DNA from 2 places in the Aminobacter sp. NyZ550 genome. Region 2 is predicted to be linked to the other one. Evidence: predicted binding sites of a transcription regulator. Region 2 holds the regulator's gene; the other holds the start of a gene.
What was found. The regulator LexA, encoded in region 2, represses DNA repair genes until DNA is damaged. The targets are predictions, from matches to a motif close to TGTTCNNNNTGTGTTCNG.

Region 1 (7,606 bases), 620 kb from region 2:
GGGCGGCGAGGTCCATGTCCAGCTCTCCGCCCGGGCGTCGAGCTGCAAGCCGCGCGACCGTTGGCTTGTCGAGCAGGCGAAGGCCAGCTGCTGCGGCCCCGCCAAAGGCGATGGCCAGCCCTGCTGCGGCTAGGGCGGTTGCCTCTGTGCGGCCCTGAGCTCAGACCTTGCCCTCTTTTTGCGCCTTTTCGAGCTTTTCGTGGGTCTTCTCGAACAGCGTCTTTTCGACAGGCTCCGGCCGGAACTGCTTGTCCATCTCCTTGACCTGTTCCATCGCCTTCTGGTGCGCTTCGGCTGCACCGACAATTTTTCCCTCGTTGGGCATGGTTTTTCCTCCTTTTCTCCGGTTGATGACATCGACGCGTCTAGCGAACGCCCCAGTTCGTGATGGCAAAATCCACGATCATCCATCCCATGGTCAGCAGTATCGCGGCGGCCAAAGCTGTATCGACATAGTCGCCATATTTGCCGGGCAGGATTTCATCGAGAAAAACGGCAACGAAAAAGCCGAGTATCGCCCCGACCGCGCCCAGGGCGGCAGCTCCACCCTGGCCCCACAGGACATATCCGGCCACGGTCAGGAATGAAAAAATCAATATTCCAACGGCACCGGCAGCGTGGTTCATTGTCTTTCGACCCGCGATCTCCCGTATAATACGGCACGAAATCTCACTTGCCGCAAGTTGTCGACAGTGTTGCGCGTGGTTTAGCTTTGCCAGATGCCATCTCGTTACAGAATCGCCTTGAGCCTTGGTTTTTGCTTTTGCCGTGCTCGCCTCGAGCGCGGCCGCTGCCGCCGGTGCGTGCCCGGCGGTCAGCCAGGCGGCCGAACGCGGCAAGCTGCAACAACTGCTTTCATCGAACGGCGTGCCCAAAGCCGAACGGGCCTTCCTGCTGGCTGGTGCAGAGCAGCGGCTCAAGGAGATGCAGCCCAGCGCGCTCAACGCCGATGGCGCACAATGCGGCATCAAAGTCGTGCGCGCCCATGTGCTCGGCTGCATGAACGCCGCGCTTGCCCAGGCATTCAGGACGACGCCGGCGGACAAACCCTCGGTCAACGCGCTGTGGGGCCGGGCCGGGCTGTCGGCCCGCGGTGCGCTGTTCGTCGGCATTTTTCACGCCTGCCGTGGGGCTGCGGCGGAGACGTTTCTGTCGCGGTGACCTGATCCGTCGAGGCGCCCGGATTTGCCCAGCTGCCTTGATCTGCCCACTGCCATGCGCACAGGGCGAGCAACAACCAGGATTTCCGCATGAGCCTCTTTGTCATCACCGGCGCGATGGCTGCCGGCAAGACCACCGTCGCCAAGGCGCTGGCGCAACGTTTCCCCCGCTCGGCCGTCGTCGGCGGCGATGTCTTCCGTCGCATGATCGTCAACGGCGCAGCCGTCATGGGGCCGACGCTCGACGCCGAAGCGCGCGCGCAACTGACGCTGCGCCAAATGATCGCCACCGATGCCGTGCGTCGTTACCACGACGCCGGCTTCACCGTTGTCTATCAGGACATTCTCATCGGGCAGGATCTTGTCGCCGCCGTCGAGCGCCTGGCCGACCTTACTCCGCGCGTCGTGGTGCTGGCGCCGTCGGCCGAGGTGCTGGCGCAGCGCGACAGGGACCGGGCAAAAACCGGCTATTCCGACCATTTTCCGCCCGCAATCCTCGCCGAGGCACTTGCCCGCGAGACGCCGCACCTCGGCCGGTGGATCGATTCATCCGCCATGGATGTCGAACAGGTGGTCGACGCCATGCTCGACGACTGACGTCTCAGCGTTGTTTGGCGAGGGTGGTGCAAGGCATCGCTTGAACTCTCAATTCGCGACCGCCCCTGCTGCTGGAGTCGTCGGTGCGAATGGGCTGGCAGGAGAAGACTGGCGAAGTGAGGCGCCGGCTCGGGCTATGATTCCGCAGGCGCCCACGCGCCGCCTGCGCCATGGTAGGTTTCGCATTGGAGCTCAAAGCCCCGGGCGCAACTTTTGCAGCGGAAGCCGTAGCTGATGACGTCTTGCCACGGGCCATCAGGATCAAGGTCCAGGAAGGGGTGGCCAGGATGCGCATCGGCGAACAATGCACCTGAAAGGACGGCTTCGCGGACCGTCTTGATGACTTTGGACAGCTCGCCGGGCGACCGGATAAGCCGTTGAAGATCATATGGCGCACATTCTGAACAGTTCATCGGTTTCGCACCTGTTTGCCGGTAGGCGGCCTATAACTTGCCGACACTGGAAATCTCGATCTGGCTCGCTTTGAAGGCGAGGGCGCTTGTCCTGTCGCCTGTGAGGCGGCCGATCTTGCGGAACTGATGAAGCTGCTGGCCCACGGCGGCTTCAAGGGCAGCTGGAGACCTGCACGGTGTGGAACGGATGCCAGTCCTTCGTCCGGTAGTTGGCCTGCATGATGCCGCCCATCCTGATGAAGTCGGAGGTGCCGCTCATGTCGCAGAGGAATTTTGACAAGTTCGTATCGATGTCGTCGGTGATGGCAGCCCAGCTCGTACCCTTGGCGGCAAGCATCTGATCCATCTCCGCCTTCGTCTGGTTCCAGACGATGTTGAAGACGGACCTTCGCCCGTTGGCGACGACCATGTCGAGTGTCTGAAACTCGTCCATGCGCTTCGGCAATGACGCGGCAAATTCCCTTGCCGCCAGCTCGGCGAAAATGCACGCGTCCATCTCGCCCGTGGGAGAGCCGCAGTCCTGGGAATGGGCAGGGGCCGCAAGGGCGAGAACGAAAGCTGCGATGAGAGCGCGCAGTCCAGTCCGGGCAATCGACACGTTTGTCCTCGTTTTCTTGGTCACGACCAGCCTCGGCATCGTGACAGCTGCCAGGCAGAGAGCAGACATTGCAACGGGTCGAAACGCGGCGGTCGCGTTGCCCGCCGGCGATCGGGCCCGCGGCTAACGAAGCCCAAATGACACACGCTTCGACACGTCATCGACCTGCAGCCTGAAGTCGATGGTATAAAAGGTCGATCGAGCGGCAACGCCATCCCTGAGCGTCAGGAAGCTGTCGCGACTGAATGAACACCCCGTTGTTTGCAGAAGCTGCGACGTCGCAGCGACCTGATCGACGGTCTTTTCGTCCAGGCGAACAAGCGCGGGGTAGATGGCAATGCACTTTTCGCCGCGGTTTTCGACCGGCAGCCATCGTGCATCGAAGAAATATGTTGCCCGCAGGCGTGTGTCGGTTCGCAGCCACCCATGTTCATCTCCCCACCGGGCACGCAAAGCGCGGTCCCAATCGTTCCGCGCGATCAGCTCCGACTTTGCTGCCTCGACGGTATGGACGATCGAATAGACGCGGGCGCCCGATAGCGGCGAGGTCAGGGCGAAATCATACTGGAAGGACCGACCCGCCACCTTGTCGGCGCCAGCAATCACCACTTTATGCAGATAGCTGGACCGGGCTTCCGGGGAAAGCTCGATGTCCTTGCGGTTGTTGAGGGCGCGGGTCCGGTCTTCGCGCTGCCAGTCGGAAAAGCGCGCAGCGATCACCTCTTCCAACTCCTCCAGGGACATGCCAGGGCGGAACACGGAACTGGGCAGCAACTGTTCGAGCGCCTGTTGGGCCGTGGCCGGCGGCGTTTCGGCCGCCGAGGCTGCGGCAGGCGCAACAAGGAGGGTCGACAGAACAAGTGCGAATGTCGACAAGACACTTCTGAACACAACATCTCCCATCCGTCCTGAGCGCAAGTCGAGGCAAAGTAGAGGGCGCCGCAGCGGTTGGGAAGACGGTGTCATACCGAGGTAACAGGTGTCGGGCATCGATGTCGCAGTTCGACTACAACGTCGCCGAAGAACACCCTCGACCCCGCTACGTCCACATCGAGCGCATCTTGCCCTTGATGTCGACCGAGGTGCGCGGCCGCGTCGCCTTGTCTTTCTGGAACGACTGGCTGGTCCAGGCGGTCGCCTCGAAATGGGTAAGCAGATGCTGCGCAATGAAGCGGCTGCGCGAGGCGTAGACATGCCTGTCGCCGCGCGCCGCCTGGCCGGAGGTGAAGAAACGTTGCGGCGTGATCAGGTGCAGCGAATCCTTGGCCCGGGTCATGGCGACATAAAGCAGCCGGCGTTCTTCCTCGAGCTCCTTGCGTTCGCCGGCGCTGAGGTCGATCGGCATGCAGCCGTCGACCGCGTTCAGGACGAACACCTTGGTCCACTCCTGGCCCTTGGCCGAATGGATCGTCGACAGGATGAGATAATCCTCGTCGAGATGCGGCGGCCCGGCCTCGTCGCTGGTCGCCGAGGGCGGGTCCAGCGTCAGCTCGGTGAGGAAACGCTCGCGGCTGGCATAACCCGAGGCGATCTGTTCGAGCTGGAGCAGGTCGGCCCGCCTGGTCGTCGCATCCTCGTGTTTGCGCTCGAGATGCGGCTCATACCAGAGCCGCGCCCGCTCCATCTCGGCCGGCCAGCCGGGGCCGCGCCGGAGTTGTGAAAAGAGCTCGACAAAACCGGGCCAGTCGGCGGCTGCCCGGGCCGGCGGGGAAAAGCGCGCCAGCCCCATTTCGAGGTCGAGCGACTGCTCCATGCTGTCGATGGCGTTCGACGCCGCGGACGGGCCGATGCCGGGCATCAACTGCATCACCCGGAAGCCGGCAATGCGGTCGCGCGGGTTCTGGGCAAAGCGCAGGACAGCCAGCACGTCCTTGACATGGGCGGCGTCCAGAAACTTCAGCCCGCCGAACTTGACGAAGGGGATGTTGCGCCTGGTGAGCTCGACCTCGAGCGGCCCCGAATGATGCGCTGCCCGAAACAAAACCGCCTGTTCCTTCAGCAGCGTGCCGGCCTCGCGCTCCTTCAACACCTCGTCGCAGACATAACCGGCCTGTTCGGCTTCGTCTGCAACCGTCACGATGCGCGGTTTTTCCAGCGAGCGGCGTTCGGTCCACAGGTTCTTGGTGAAACGCTCCTCGGCCTCGCCGATGACGGCATTGGCAGCGTTCAAGATGGCGTCGGTCGAGCGATAGTTCTGGTCGAGGGTGACGACCTCGGCGGGTTCGGCGAACAAGGTGGGGAAGTCGAGGATGTTGCGCACTTCGGCGGCGCGGAACGAATAGATCGACTGGGCGTCGTCGCCGACGACGGTCAGGCCGCGTCCGTCGGGCTTGATCGCCGTCAGGATTGCCGCCTGCAGCCGGTTGGTGTCCTGGTATTCGTCGACCAGGATATGGTCGAAGCGCTGGCCAAGATGGGCGGCGATGTCAGGCTCGGCCGCCATCTGCGACCAGTAGAGCAGGAGGTCGTCGTAATCGAGGATGTTCTGCGCCTGCTTGGCCTCGACGTAAGCGCCGAACAGGAGCTTCAACTCGTCGCTCCAGCCGACGCACCAGGGAAAGGCCTGGCCGAGCACGGCCTCGATCGGCTCCTGCGAATTGACGACACGGGAATAGATGGCAAGGCAGGTCGCCTTGGTTGGAAACCGTTTCTCGGTTTCGGAAAAACCGAGCTGGTGGCGCACCAGGTTCATCAGGTCGGCCGAATCTTCCCGGTCATGGATGGTGAAGGCCGGTTCGAGCCCGATGTCGAGCGCATAGTCGCGCAGCAGTCGCGCGCCGACGGAATGGAAGGTGCCGGCCCAGCTCAGCCCTTCCATCAGGCTCGCCGCGCGCTCCTGCAGCACGTCGGCGGCGATGCGCTCGACGCGCCTGCTCATCTCGGCCGCGGCACGGCGCGAAAATGTCATCAGCAGGATGCGCCGGGGGTCGGCGCCGCGAACGATGAGATGGGCAACCCGGTGGGCGAGCGTGTTGGTCTTGCCCGAGCCGGCGCCGGCAATGATCAGCAAGGGGCCTGACACCGCGCCGTCGCCATGCAGGACGGCGGCGCGCTGGCCCGGGTTGAGGCGGGCGAGATAACCTGGCTCTGCTGCCGAATCACGGATGGCGATGTTCATGCCGGCATGAAGCATCGTTTCCGTTTCGTTCGCAACGGCCTGCACCGGGGCGAAGCCTGCGGCGCGCGCCATTGCCCTTGCGTTAGCATTTTGTGAATTGACGCCCGGAGGTATTTGTTCCTATTTTGTTCCCATGCCGATGTTATCCGAATTTCCCTCCGACAAGATCATCGTCTCCTGCGACAAATGCGGGATGCGCAAGCAGTTCGACCGCGACGCGATGGTGCGGGCAGGCGGCGACCGCACGCTGGCGCTTCTGCTGGACGCGATTGTCGCGCGCATCGGCTGCACGCGGACCAACACGTTCAACATTTATGACCGCTGCGGCGCCAAATATGAGGAACTGGTGCGGCTGCTGGGGATGTCGACGTCGCATCGCGCGCCGGACCGATGAGCGTCGTGGATGAGCTGCCGTATCGCCTCGGCGATCAGGGGCGCGCGCCAGGCGATGGTGAGGGCGCCGGCCTGGTCGCATCGCGGCCGCGTCGCAGTCCGGTCAGACAGGAGCAAACATGTCGCGCAGGCACCACAGAAACGACAGACTGACCGAGAGCGAGATCGAGGCGATCGTCCTGGCGGCGATCCCTTTGCGTATGGCGATCCAGAAGTGCTTCATCAGCCTGAAGCCCTTCAACGAGACCTATTCGCTGCTGCATCACCACGTCGCCGGTCTGGACGCCGTTCTGGAGAGAATTACCGGCCGAAGCCTCGATTACCGCAGTCGGGATCTCGGCCTGGTGCCGCGTCGCGATGGCTAGGCACATAGCTCGCCGGCATCGCTCTCACCGGCCTCGAGCAACGCGCCCGCATTCGGCCGGCCCGCTGCCATGGATGACAGGGGGAAAGGCTGGCGCAAGCGGTCTCGGTGCCTAGGCGGAGGATCGCGCGATGCTTGCACAATCTTTCGAAAAGCCATCCGTGTCTGGGTCGGACTTGGCTTCCCGCGCCAACTCAACACCGTCGTCGATGCCTTTCAGTTTGCGATGGAGTGGTGCGGAAACAGCCCCGAGCAGCGAGCGGCAATCAGGGCGTGCAAAGCTGCACTTGCTGGAGACGTCGACGCTGAGACAGCCAGGGGTGTCTTCGCCGCCTTTGTGCGCAAGAAAGACATCCTGGTCGAGGACGGCGAGATGCCGCCGGAAACTGCGGGGTTCCGATCGGCCCACGCCTGATTGATCGGAGAGGGCGGCAGCCGGCCGGCGCCCTCTCCGGTCTATGCGGACGCGACGAATGACGAAGCCACCTATGATGAAATCGCCCGAAAATCACCCGACTGCCCTGGCTTACGATGCCGAATGCCAAGGCGCCTTGGCAGAACATGTCGACAAGCTTCTGAACCATGCCGAGGCCGCCGGCTGGGAGCGCACGAAAGCGGCGGCCGCCATGATGTATCTCAGTGCCAAACGTCTGAAGGCCAGGGCCGATGGGGCTTGATCTCGTCCGCCCGCCATCGTGACAAATGAGAGGCCGGCGATGGCCTGGCGCCGGGATGGGCGAGCGCTCAGGAGGCCACCTGCAGCCAGCAGCAATGAAACAGCTGCGGTAGCTTCCGGATCACCGGAGCGGCAGACGCGATTTGGCCACGCCTCGGTGCAACCGGTTTCGGCGCGCCTTCACGGCAAGCGCCAGACTTGCTCTGGGCGATGACGGAATGGCCAGGCAAGAGCGCTTGAATTTCTCTTCCTGCGGGATCCCAAGGAATCCTGGGAGAGGGGAATAG
Region 2 (7,606 bases):
CAAGGCAGTGCTCGACCGACTGGTCGCCGTTTCGAACGGATAGAGACATGGCCGATATCCTGCGCCGCATCGAAGCCTACAAGCGCGACGAGATCGCCGCAGCGAAGGCGCTGCTGCCGCTCGCCGAGCTCAAGGCGCGCGCCCGCGACGTCACCAAGCCGCGCGGCTTTCTCGCGGCACTCGAAACCAGCCACAGTGAAAGCCGCTTTGGCCTGATCGCCGAGATCAAGAAGGCGAGCCCGTCCAAAGGCCTGATCCGTCCCGACTTCGATCCGCCGGCGCTCGCCAGGGCCTATGCCGACGGCGGCGCTGCCTGCCTGTCGGTGCTGACGGACACGCCGTCCTTCCAGGGCGCACCGGAATTCCTGACCGCCGCGCGCGATGCCTGCGCCTTGCCGGCATTGCGCAAGGACTTCATGTTCGAGCCCTATCAGGTGCACGAAGCACGTGCCTGGGGCGCGGACGCGATCCTGATCATCATGGCGAGCCTGAGCGACGAAGATGCCAGGCGTATCGAGGATGAGGCGTTCGAAATCGGCATGGACGTGCTCGTCGAGGTCCATGACGAAGAAGAGACAGAACGCGCGCTGAAGCTTCAGTCGCGCCTGCTCGGCATCAACAACCGCAACCTGCGCACATTCGAGGTCAGCCTCGACACGTCGGAGCGCCTGGCGCCGATGGTGCCGGCAGACCGGCTGCTGGTCGGCGAAAGCGGCATCTTCACGCATGCCGATTGCCTGCGTCTGCAGAAATCCGGCATCTCCAGTTTCCTCGTCGGAGAAAGCCTGATGCGGCAGGCCGACGTGACCTCGGCGACGCGTGCGCTGCTCGATGGCGCAGCCCTGGCAAGCGCCTGACATGGCAACCACCCTCACCCATATCGGCGCCACCGGCGAGGCCAACATGGTCGACGTCGGCGACAAGGCCGAGACGACACGCACGGCAATTGCCGAAGGCCATGTCGTCATGCGCCCGGAGACACTGGCGTTGATCCTGTCGGGCAACGCCAAGAAGGGTGACGTGTTCGGCACCGCCCGCATTGCCGGCATCATGGCGGCCAAACGCACCCATGAGCTCGTGCCGCTCTGCCATCCCATTCTTTTGACCAAGGTTTCGGTCGAGATCGAGCCAGATGAGGCGCTGCCCGGCCTGCGCGTCACGGCGCTTGCCCGCGTCACCGGCAAGACCGGCGTCGAGATGGAAGCGCTGACGGCTGCCTCGGTCGCCTGCCTTACCATCTACGACATGGCCAAGGCCGCCGATCGCGGCATGGTGATCTCCGGCATCCGGCTGGTCGAGAAGACCGGCGGCAAGTCGGGCGACTACAAGGCTGCCGAATAGATGGCGCTGCTGCCCGTCGCCGACGCCCTGGCGCGCCTGCTCGACGCTGCCGAACCGCGCGGCACGGAAACTGTCGGCCTTGCCCAGGCATCAGGCCGCGTGCTGTCGGCTCCACTACACGCCCTGCGCACCCAGCCGCCCTTTGACGCCTCCGCCATGGATGGCTACGCCGTCCAGGCCGCCGACATCGCTTCACTGCCGGCGCAGCTCAAGGTTATCGGCCAGGCACCCGCCGGCAAGCAGTTCACGGGCACCGTCGGACCAGGCGAGTGCGTCCGCATCTTCACCGGCGCACCGGTGCCACAAGGCACTGATACCGTCGTCATTCAGGAGAACGTTCGCGATCTCGGCAATGGCAAGATCGCGGTGCTCGAGCCAACGCTTGCTGGCCGCAACATCCGCGCCAGGGGCCTCGACTTCAAGCAGGGCGACCTCATCCTTGATGCAGGACGTGTGCTCGACCCGGCAGCGCTCTCGCTGATCGCAGCTGCCAATCATCCCAGCGTCGAAGTGCTGCGGGCGCCTCTGGTCGCCATCATCGCCACCGGCGACGAGCTATTGCCGCCGGGCAGCAATCCCGGGCCCGACCAGATCATCGCCTCCAACGCCTATGGCGTCGCGGCGATCGTTCAGTCGGTTGGCGCGCGCGTACTCGATCTCGGCATCGCCGCCGACCGCACCGAGGCAATCTCCGCACTGGTCGCCAAGGCGCTCGCCGCCGACGCCGATGTGATCGTCACGCTGGGCGGCGCTTCGGTCGGCGACCACGACCTCGTTCACCGTGTCCTGACCGATCTCGGCATGGATCTCAACTTCTGGAAGATCGCGATGCGCCCGGGCAAGCCGCTGATGTTCGGCCGGCTCGGCAACAGCCGCTGCGTCGGCCTGCCGGGCAATCCGGTCGCCAGCCTGATCTGCTCGCAGATTTTCCTGAAACCTCTGCTGGCGAAGCTTGGCGGCCGCCCTTATTCACCCGACATGCGCAACGGTATTCTCGACACGGCAATGGCGGCCAACGACCTGCGCCAGGACTTTGTCCGCGCGATTGCGCGCGAGACCGCTGAGGGTCTCGTCGTCACACCCTACCTGATCCAGGACTCTTCGATGCTGCGCACGCTGGCCGACGCCAACTGCGCCATCGTGCGGGTGCCCTTCGCGCCTGCAGTCGAAGCCGGCAGCGCCTGCCAGGTGATGATGTTGCGCTGAGCAGCACCTTCCACCCTTCACGAAATATCAACAGTTGCGGAACACAACTGGAACAGATAGTGTTTGTTCTGGGTTTGTTTTTCTTCTGATTCCTCGGGGGTGGCGATGCTGACGCGCAAACAACACGAGCTTTTGCTATTCATCCACGAGCGGCTGAAGGAAGCGGGTATTCCGCCATCCTTCGACGAGATGAAGGAAGCACTCGACCTCGCCTCCAAGTCCGGCATCCATCGCCTGATCACGGCGCTCGAAGAACGCGGCTTCATCAGGCGTCTGCCCAACCGGGCGCGCGCGCTTGAAGTGCTGCGCCTGCCCGATTCGATCGCGCCTGGCCTCAACGCGGCGAAGAAGTTCTCGCCCAGCGTCATCGAGGGTAGCCTCGGCCGCAAACCCGAGCCGTCACGCAGCATGTCGGCCGGCAATGACGACGATGTTGCTTCGGCGGTTGCCATTCCCGTCATGGGACGCATCGCTGCCGGTGTGCCGATCGACGCCATCCAGCACAAGACGCATTCGATTTCGGTGCCGCCAGACATGATCATGGGCGGCGAGCATTACGCGCTCGAGGTCAAGGGCGACTCGATGATCGAGGCCGGCATCTTCGACGGCGACACTGTGGTCATCCGCAGCTCGACCACGGCCAATCCCGGTGAGATCATCGTCGCCCTCGTCGACGACGAAGAAGCGACGCTCAAGCGTTTCCGCCGCAAGGGTGCCTCGATCGCTCTTGAGGCCGCCAATCCGGCCTATGAAACCCGCATCTTCGGACCGGACAGGGTCAAGGTGCAGGGCAAGCTTGTCGGCCTGATCCGCCGCTATTGATTGCCGGGGCTGCGTTTCCGCCACCTCGGCCTGTCCATCCTGCTGCAATCTGTAAGCCGGACTGATCTGCCCTGTTGCTATCGTGCCGTATCTGACGGCTCTGCGACGGCGGGTACAGATTTCGGACTCACCGTGTGGTCGCAGTCGGCGCTTTCGGGTGCGCCTTGGTTGCCCCGGCTGATGCCTTTGGGGGCATCTCCACTCGCTTGTAGGGCGGAAGGCCCCTCGCCTCGCGCGAAAATTGGCGCTGCGCATGCCACGGGCGGTACGGTTCCGCCACGGCGTGGCGTATCTCGACCGCCCGATCTACGCCAGCCGCCGCGGCTGTGATGAATATCGACGCACTGCCAAGGCGCGCCAGCTCGCGTTTGGTGAGCACGGCCACGCCGGGGCAGACGTCGCTTGCCGTGGCATCGTCGACGACGATGAGATTCGCGTTGTCGCAGGCTCGTGCAGCGGCGCTCGCATTCGCCGCATGGACGATCCGTGCCCCCTCCGGTTGTTGAACCGTGCACAGCCCGCTGTCACAGACGAAGGCGTCCGCGCCGGCGGCGTTTAGCTCTCCAGATACTGGTTTGCCGGGTATCGTACCGGCGACATCTGCCTCGGCTGTTGGCTGTGAGCCGGTCTCGCTGGGCAAACGGACAGTCCCGTTCGTTGCATTCGCGGCCGAACGGGCCGGGGTGACGAGTGTTTCCGACGCCAGCGCGCGCTGCCAGTTGTCGACGGTGAACTGGTTCGGCCGGACGCGATTGACGGCCAGCTTGCCATCGTCGACCGGGACGCCGACGAGGCGGCCATCTTCCGAAACGAGAACCGTGGGCGTTTCCGTTTCCACGACCGTCAGCAGCCCAAGGGCCGCGAATGGCAGTGCGGCGGCGCGCAGCCAGGTCGTTGCCGTCGACGCGATGACGAGTGCTGCAGTGAGCAACAGTACCGCATGTGACGAGACAAGGCCGACCGCATCGACCGGCGAGCGCTCGGAGAACCAGGTGGCGATGCCAATCATTGCCTTCAGGCCGAAGCCCATCGTGTCGAGGAAGGGGCCGTCGAGTCCAAGCGGCATGAAAATGCCAGCCATGACGGCAAAGGGCATGACCAGGACAGACACAAACGGGCTGACTGCCAGATTGGCGAACAGGCTGAGGGGCGAGACACGTTGGAAATGCCATGCACCAAAAACGCTGGTCGCGAGCCCGGCAATCACCGACGTCGCGGCGAGGCCTATCGCAACTGTCGCAAGCCAGCGCCAGATTTTGGACGGCAGCGATCTCTGACCGACCGGCAGCGCCTGCTCCTCCCGCCGGTCCGACCACCAGGCATATGCGCCAACGAGGGCTGCCGTTGCGGCGAACGACATCTGGAAGCTCGGCCCGACGACTTCGTGGGGCGAGATCATGATCACGACAACGGCCGAGATCGCCAGGTTGCGCATGGTGAGTGCTGCGCGGTCGAACAGCACGGCCGTCAGCATCACCGCCAGCATGATGAAGCTGCGTTGCGCCGCGACCTCGGCGCCTGAAATGAACAGATAGCCGCCGGTGGCGAGCAGTGCTGCGCCTGCCGCGTACTTCTTGACCGGCCGGTGCGAGGTGAAGCCTGGAAAGGCGGCGAAGCATAGCCGCATCAAAAGCATGACCGTGCCTGCGACCATCGCCATGTGCAGACCCGAGATCGAGATGATGTGGTAGAGCCCGGTACGCCGCAGCGCCTCATTGACATCCTCGGGAATGCCGCCGCTCACGCCGACGACCAGGGCAGCCGCGATTTCGCCCTCTGGACCGCCAATGCGGTCGCGAATGCGCTGGGCAATCTTCTGGCGCACATTCTCGATCGACGCGAATGCACGATCACTGGCCGACAGCGGCTGGGTGGTTGCAGCAAACTCTGGGCCTTTCATGAAAAAGCCGCTGGCGCCGATGCCGTCGAAATAGCTTTCGAAGGAAAAATCATAGCTGCCCGGCCGCACAGGCCCGGACGGCGGCATCAGCCTGGCATAACCCGTCACCTCGGACCCCGCCATGACGCCCTCAGGAAGCTTGCGGGCAACGAGCCGCACCCGATCGGGCGTATAACGCAAAACCGGGCGCGCGGTCGCCAGAACGTCAAGCGTCAGCCGCACCCTGCCCTTGTCCAGATTGTCGATTTCGACGACGCGCCCGGTGATGGCAGTCGAGATCTCGGCGCCCAGCATCTTCGTTGCCATGCGTTCGGTCTCGAACTTTGCACCCGCCATGCCGAGCATTGAGGCGGCGAGTGCGGCGAGCGCGTAGTGAACAGGCCGCCGTCCGCGCGTTAGGAAGGCGAGGACGGCCGGTGTCGCTGACACAACGACGAGCGGCGCGAGATCCGGCTCGTTCGGAAGCGCGAAATACACCAGGGCACCGGCGGCCAGAAAAACCGGAAGAAGCAGGAACGCCGCACCGCGGTCGAGTTCCGTTTCGATCGCGGCCAAGGTGGATCGTGCGGTGATCCGGTGACCGACCAGCAATTGCGATCCTTGCCGTAGCCAGGACTTGTGTCCTCGCTGAAACGGCGATGCATCAGCGTCAGGAGCAGCATCTCTCTCGGGCAGAGCTGGTGGTGTCCACGCAACGGCAGGCACGGCTGAAGAGGTCAGCAAGTCGCGCTCGCTGGCTTCGACCACCGGATTGTTACCGGCCTGCCCCTCCCGCATGCGGTCGCCCATCGGGCCTGCCTCTTGCGCCCCAGACCTTCTATGCTACATCAACCGCACACAAACGCCATGCGCCGCCGGTTTTTCGGCCAAGCGCCCTGCTTCCCTTGGAAATCGCCATGCCTGTCGTCACCCGCTTCGCCCCATCGCCCACCGGCTATCTGCACATTGGTGGCGCGCGTACCGCTCTCTTCAACTGGCTTTATTCCCGCCACACCGGCGGCACCATGCTGCTGCGTATCGAGGACACCGACCGCGAGCGCTCGACCGACGCCGCAACTGCCGCGATCCTCGAGGGCCTGACTTGGCTCGGCCTGACCTGGGAGGGTGAGCCGATTTCGCAGTTCGAGCGTGCGCCGCGCCATCGCGAGGTGGCCGAAGAACTCGTGCGCATGGGCAAAGCCTATTATTGCTACGCCTCGCAGGAAGAGCTGACCGAGATGCGCGAGAAGGCGCGCGCCGAGGGCAAGCCGCCACGCTATGACGGCCGCTGGCGCGACCGCGACCCGTCCGAGGCGCCGGCTGGCGTCAAGCCGGTCATTCGCATCAAGGCGCCGCAGGACGGCGAGACGCTGGTGCTCGACCGCGTGCAGGGTGATGTGCGCTTTCCCAACAAGGATCTCGACGATTTCATCATCCTGCGTTCGGACGGCGTACCGACCTACATGCATGCTGTCGTCGTCGACGATCACGACATGGGCGTCACCCACATCATCCGTGGCGACGACCACCTGACCAACGCCGCGCGCCAGACCGTCATCTACAACGCCATGGGCTGGGACGTGCCGGTGATGGCGCATATCCCGCTGATCCATGGTGCGGACGGCGCAAAACTGTCCAAGCGCCATGGCGCGCTCGGCGTCGATGCTTATCGCGCCATGGGCTATTTGCCTGAGGCCCTGCTCAACTACCTCGCCCGCCTCGGCTGGAGCCATGGCGACGACGAGGTGATGAGCATGGAGAACATGATCAGCTGGTTCGAGATCGAGGACGTCAACAAGGGTGCGGCACGCTTCGACTTTGCCAAGCTCGAGGCGCTGAACGGTGTTCATATGCGCCAGATGGACGACAAGAAGCTGTTCGACATCTTCGTTGCCACCTTGCCCTATCTGCCCGGCGGCGATGCCATCCTCGGCGGGCTCGACGACACGCGCAAGGCACAGCTGCTTGCCGCCATGCCGGGCCTCAAGGAGCGTGCCAAGACGCTGATCGAACTGGCTGACGGCGCAGGCTTCCTGTTTGCCCAGCGTCCGCTGCCGCTCGATGAGAAGGCCGCCGGCCTGCTCGCCGGCCCAGCCAAGGATATCCTCAAGGGCGCGCATGCGGCGCTCGCGACGGTCGCTGCCGCCGACTGGACGGCGGCCAATGCAGAGGCCGCGATCCGCGAGTTTGCCGGCCGCGAAAATCTTAAATTGGGCGGCGTGGCGCAGCCTTTGCGGGCCGCCCTGACGGGCAAGAGCACTTCCCCCGGAGTGTTCGATGTGCTCGCCGTTCTAGGGCGCGACGAAAGTCTAGCCCGCATTTTTGATCAAATCGATTAGGTCAGCAGTGCTTTCCTAG

Region 1: a site for LexA is predicted at 6,002-6,019, ahead of N7E70_RS21850 (ATP-dependent helicase). Genes of this name have one in related genera too.

The regions. Positions count from the first base shown of each region.
Region 1 is NZ_CP114190.1:4,400,459-4,408,064, reverse strand. Features, by position in the region: gene N7E70_RS21885 (DUF6428 family protein) at 1-133, shown strand, start outside; gene N7E70_RS21880 (hypothetical protein) at 161-325, opposite strand; gene N7E70_RS21875 (hypothetical protein) at 366-626, opposite strand; gene N7E70_RS21870 (hypothetical protein) at 769-1,161, shown strand; gene N7E70_RS21865 (AAA family ATPase) at 1,251-1,757, shown strand; gene N7E70_RS21860 (hypothetical protein) at 2,322-2,792, opposite strand; gene N7E70_RS21855 (hypothetical protein) at 2,892-3,644, opposite strand; gene N7E70_RS21850 (ATP-dependent helicase) at 3,808-5,886, opposite strand; gene N7E70_RS21845 (hypothetical protein) at 6,080-6,280, shown strand; gene N7E70_RS21840 (hypothetical protein) at 6,399-6,644, shown strand; gene N7E70_RS30865 (DUF982 domain-containing protein) at 6,714-7,058, shown strand; gene N7E70_RS21830 (hypothetical protein) at 7,117-7,320, shown strand.
Region 2 is NZ_CP114190.1:3,782,206-3,789,811, forward strand. Features, by position in the region: gene trpD (anthranilate phosphoribosyltransferase) at 1-43, shown strand, start outside; gene trpC (indole-3-glycerol phosphate synthase TrpC) at 48-857, shown strand; gene moaC (cyclic pyranopterin monophosphate synthase MoaC) at 859-1,341, shown strand; gene N7E70_RS18800 (molybdopterin molybdotransferase MoeA) at 1,342-2,547, shown strand; gene lexA (transcriptional repressor LexA) at 2,653-3,369, shown strand; gene N7E70_RS18810 (ComEC/Rec2 family competence protein) at 3,497-5,824, opposite strand; gene gltX (glutamate--tRNA ligase) at 6,160-7,587, shown strand.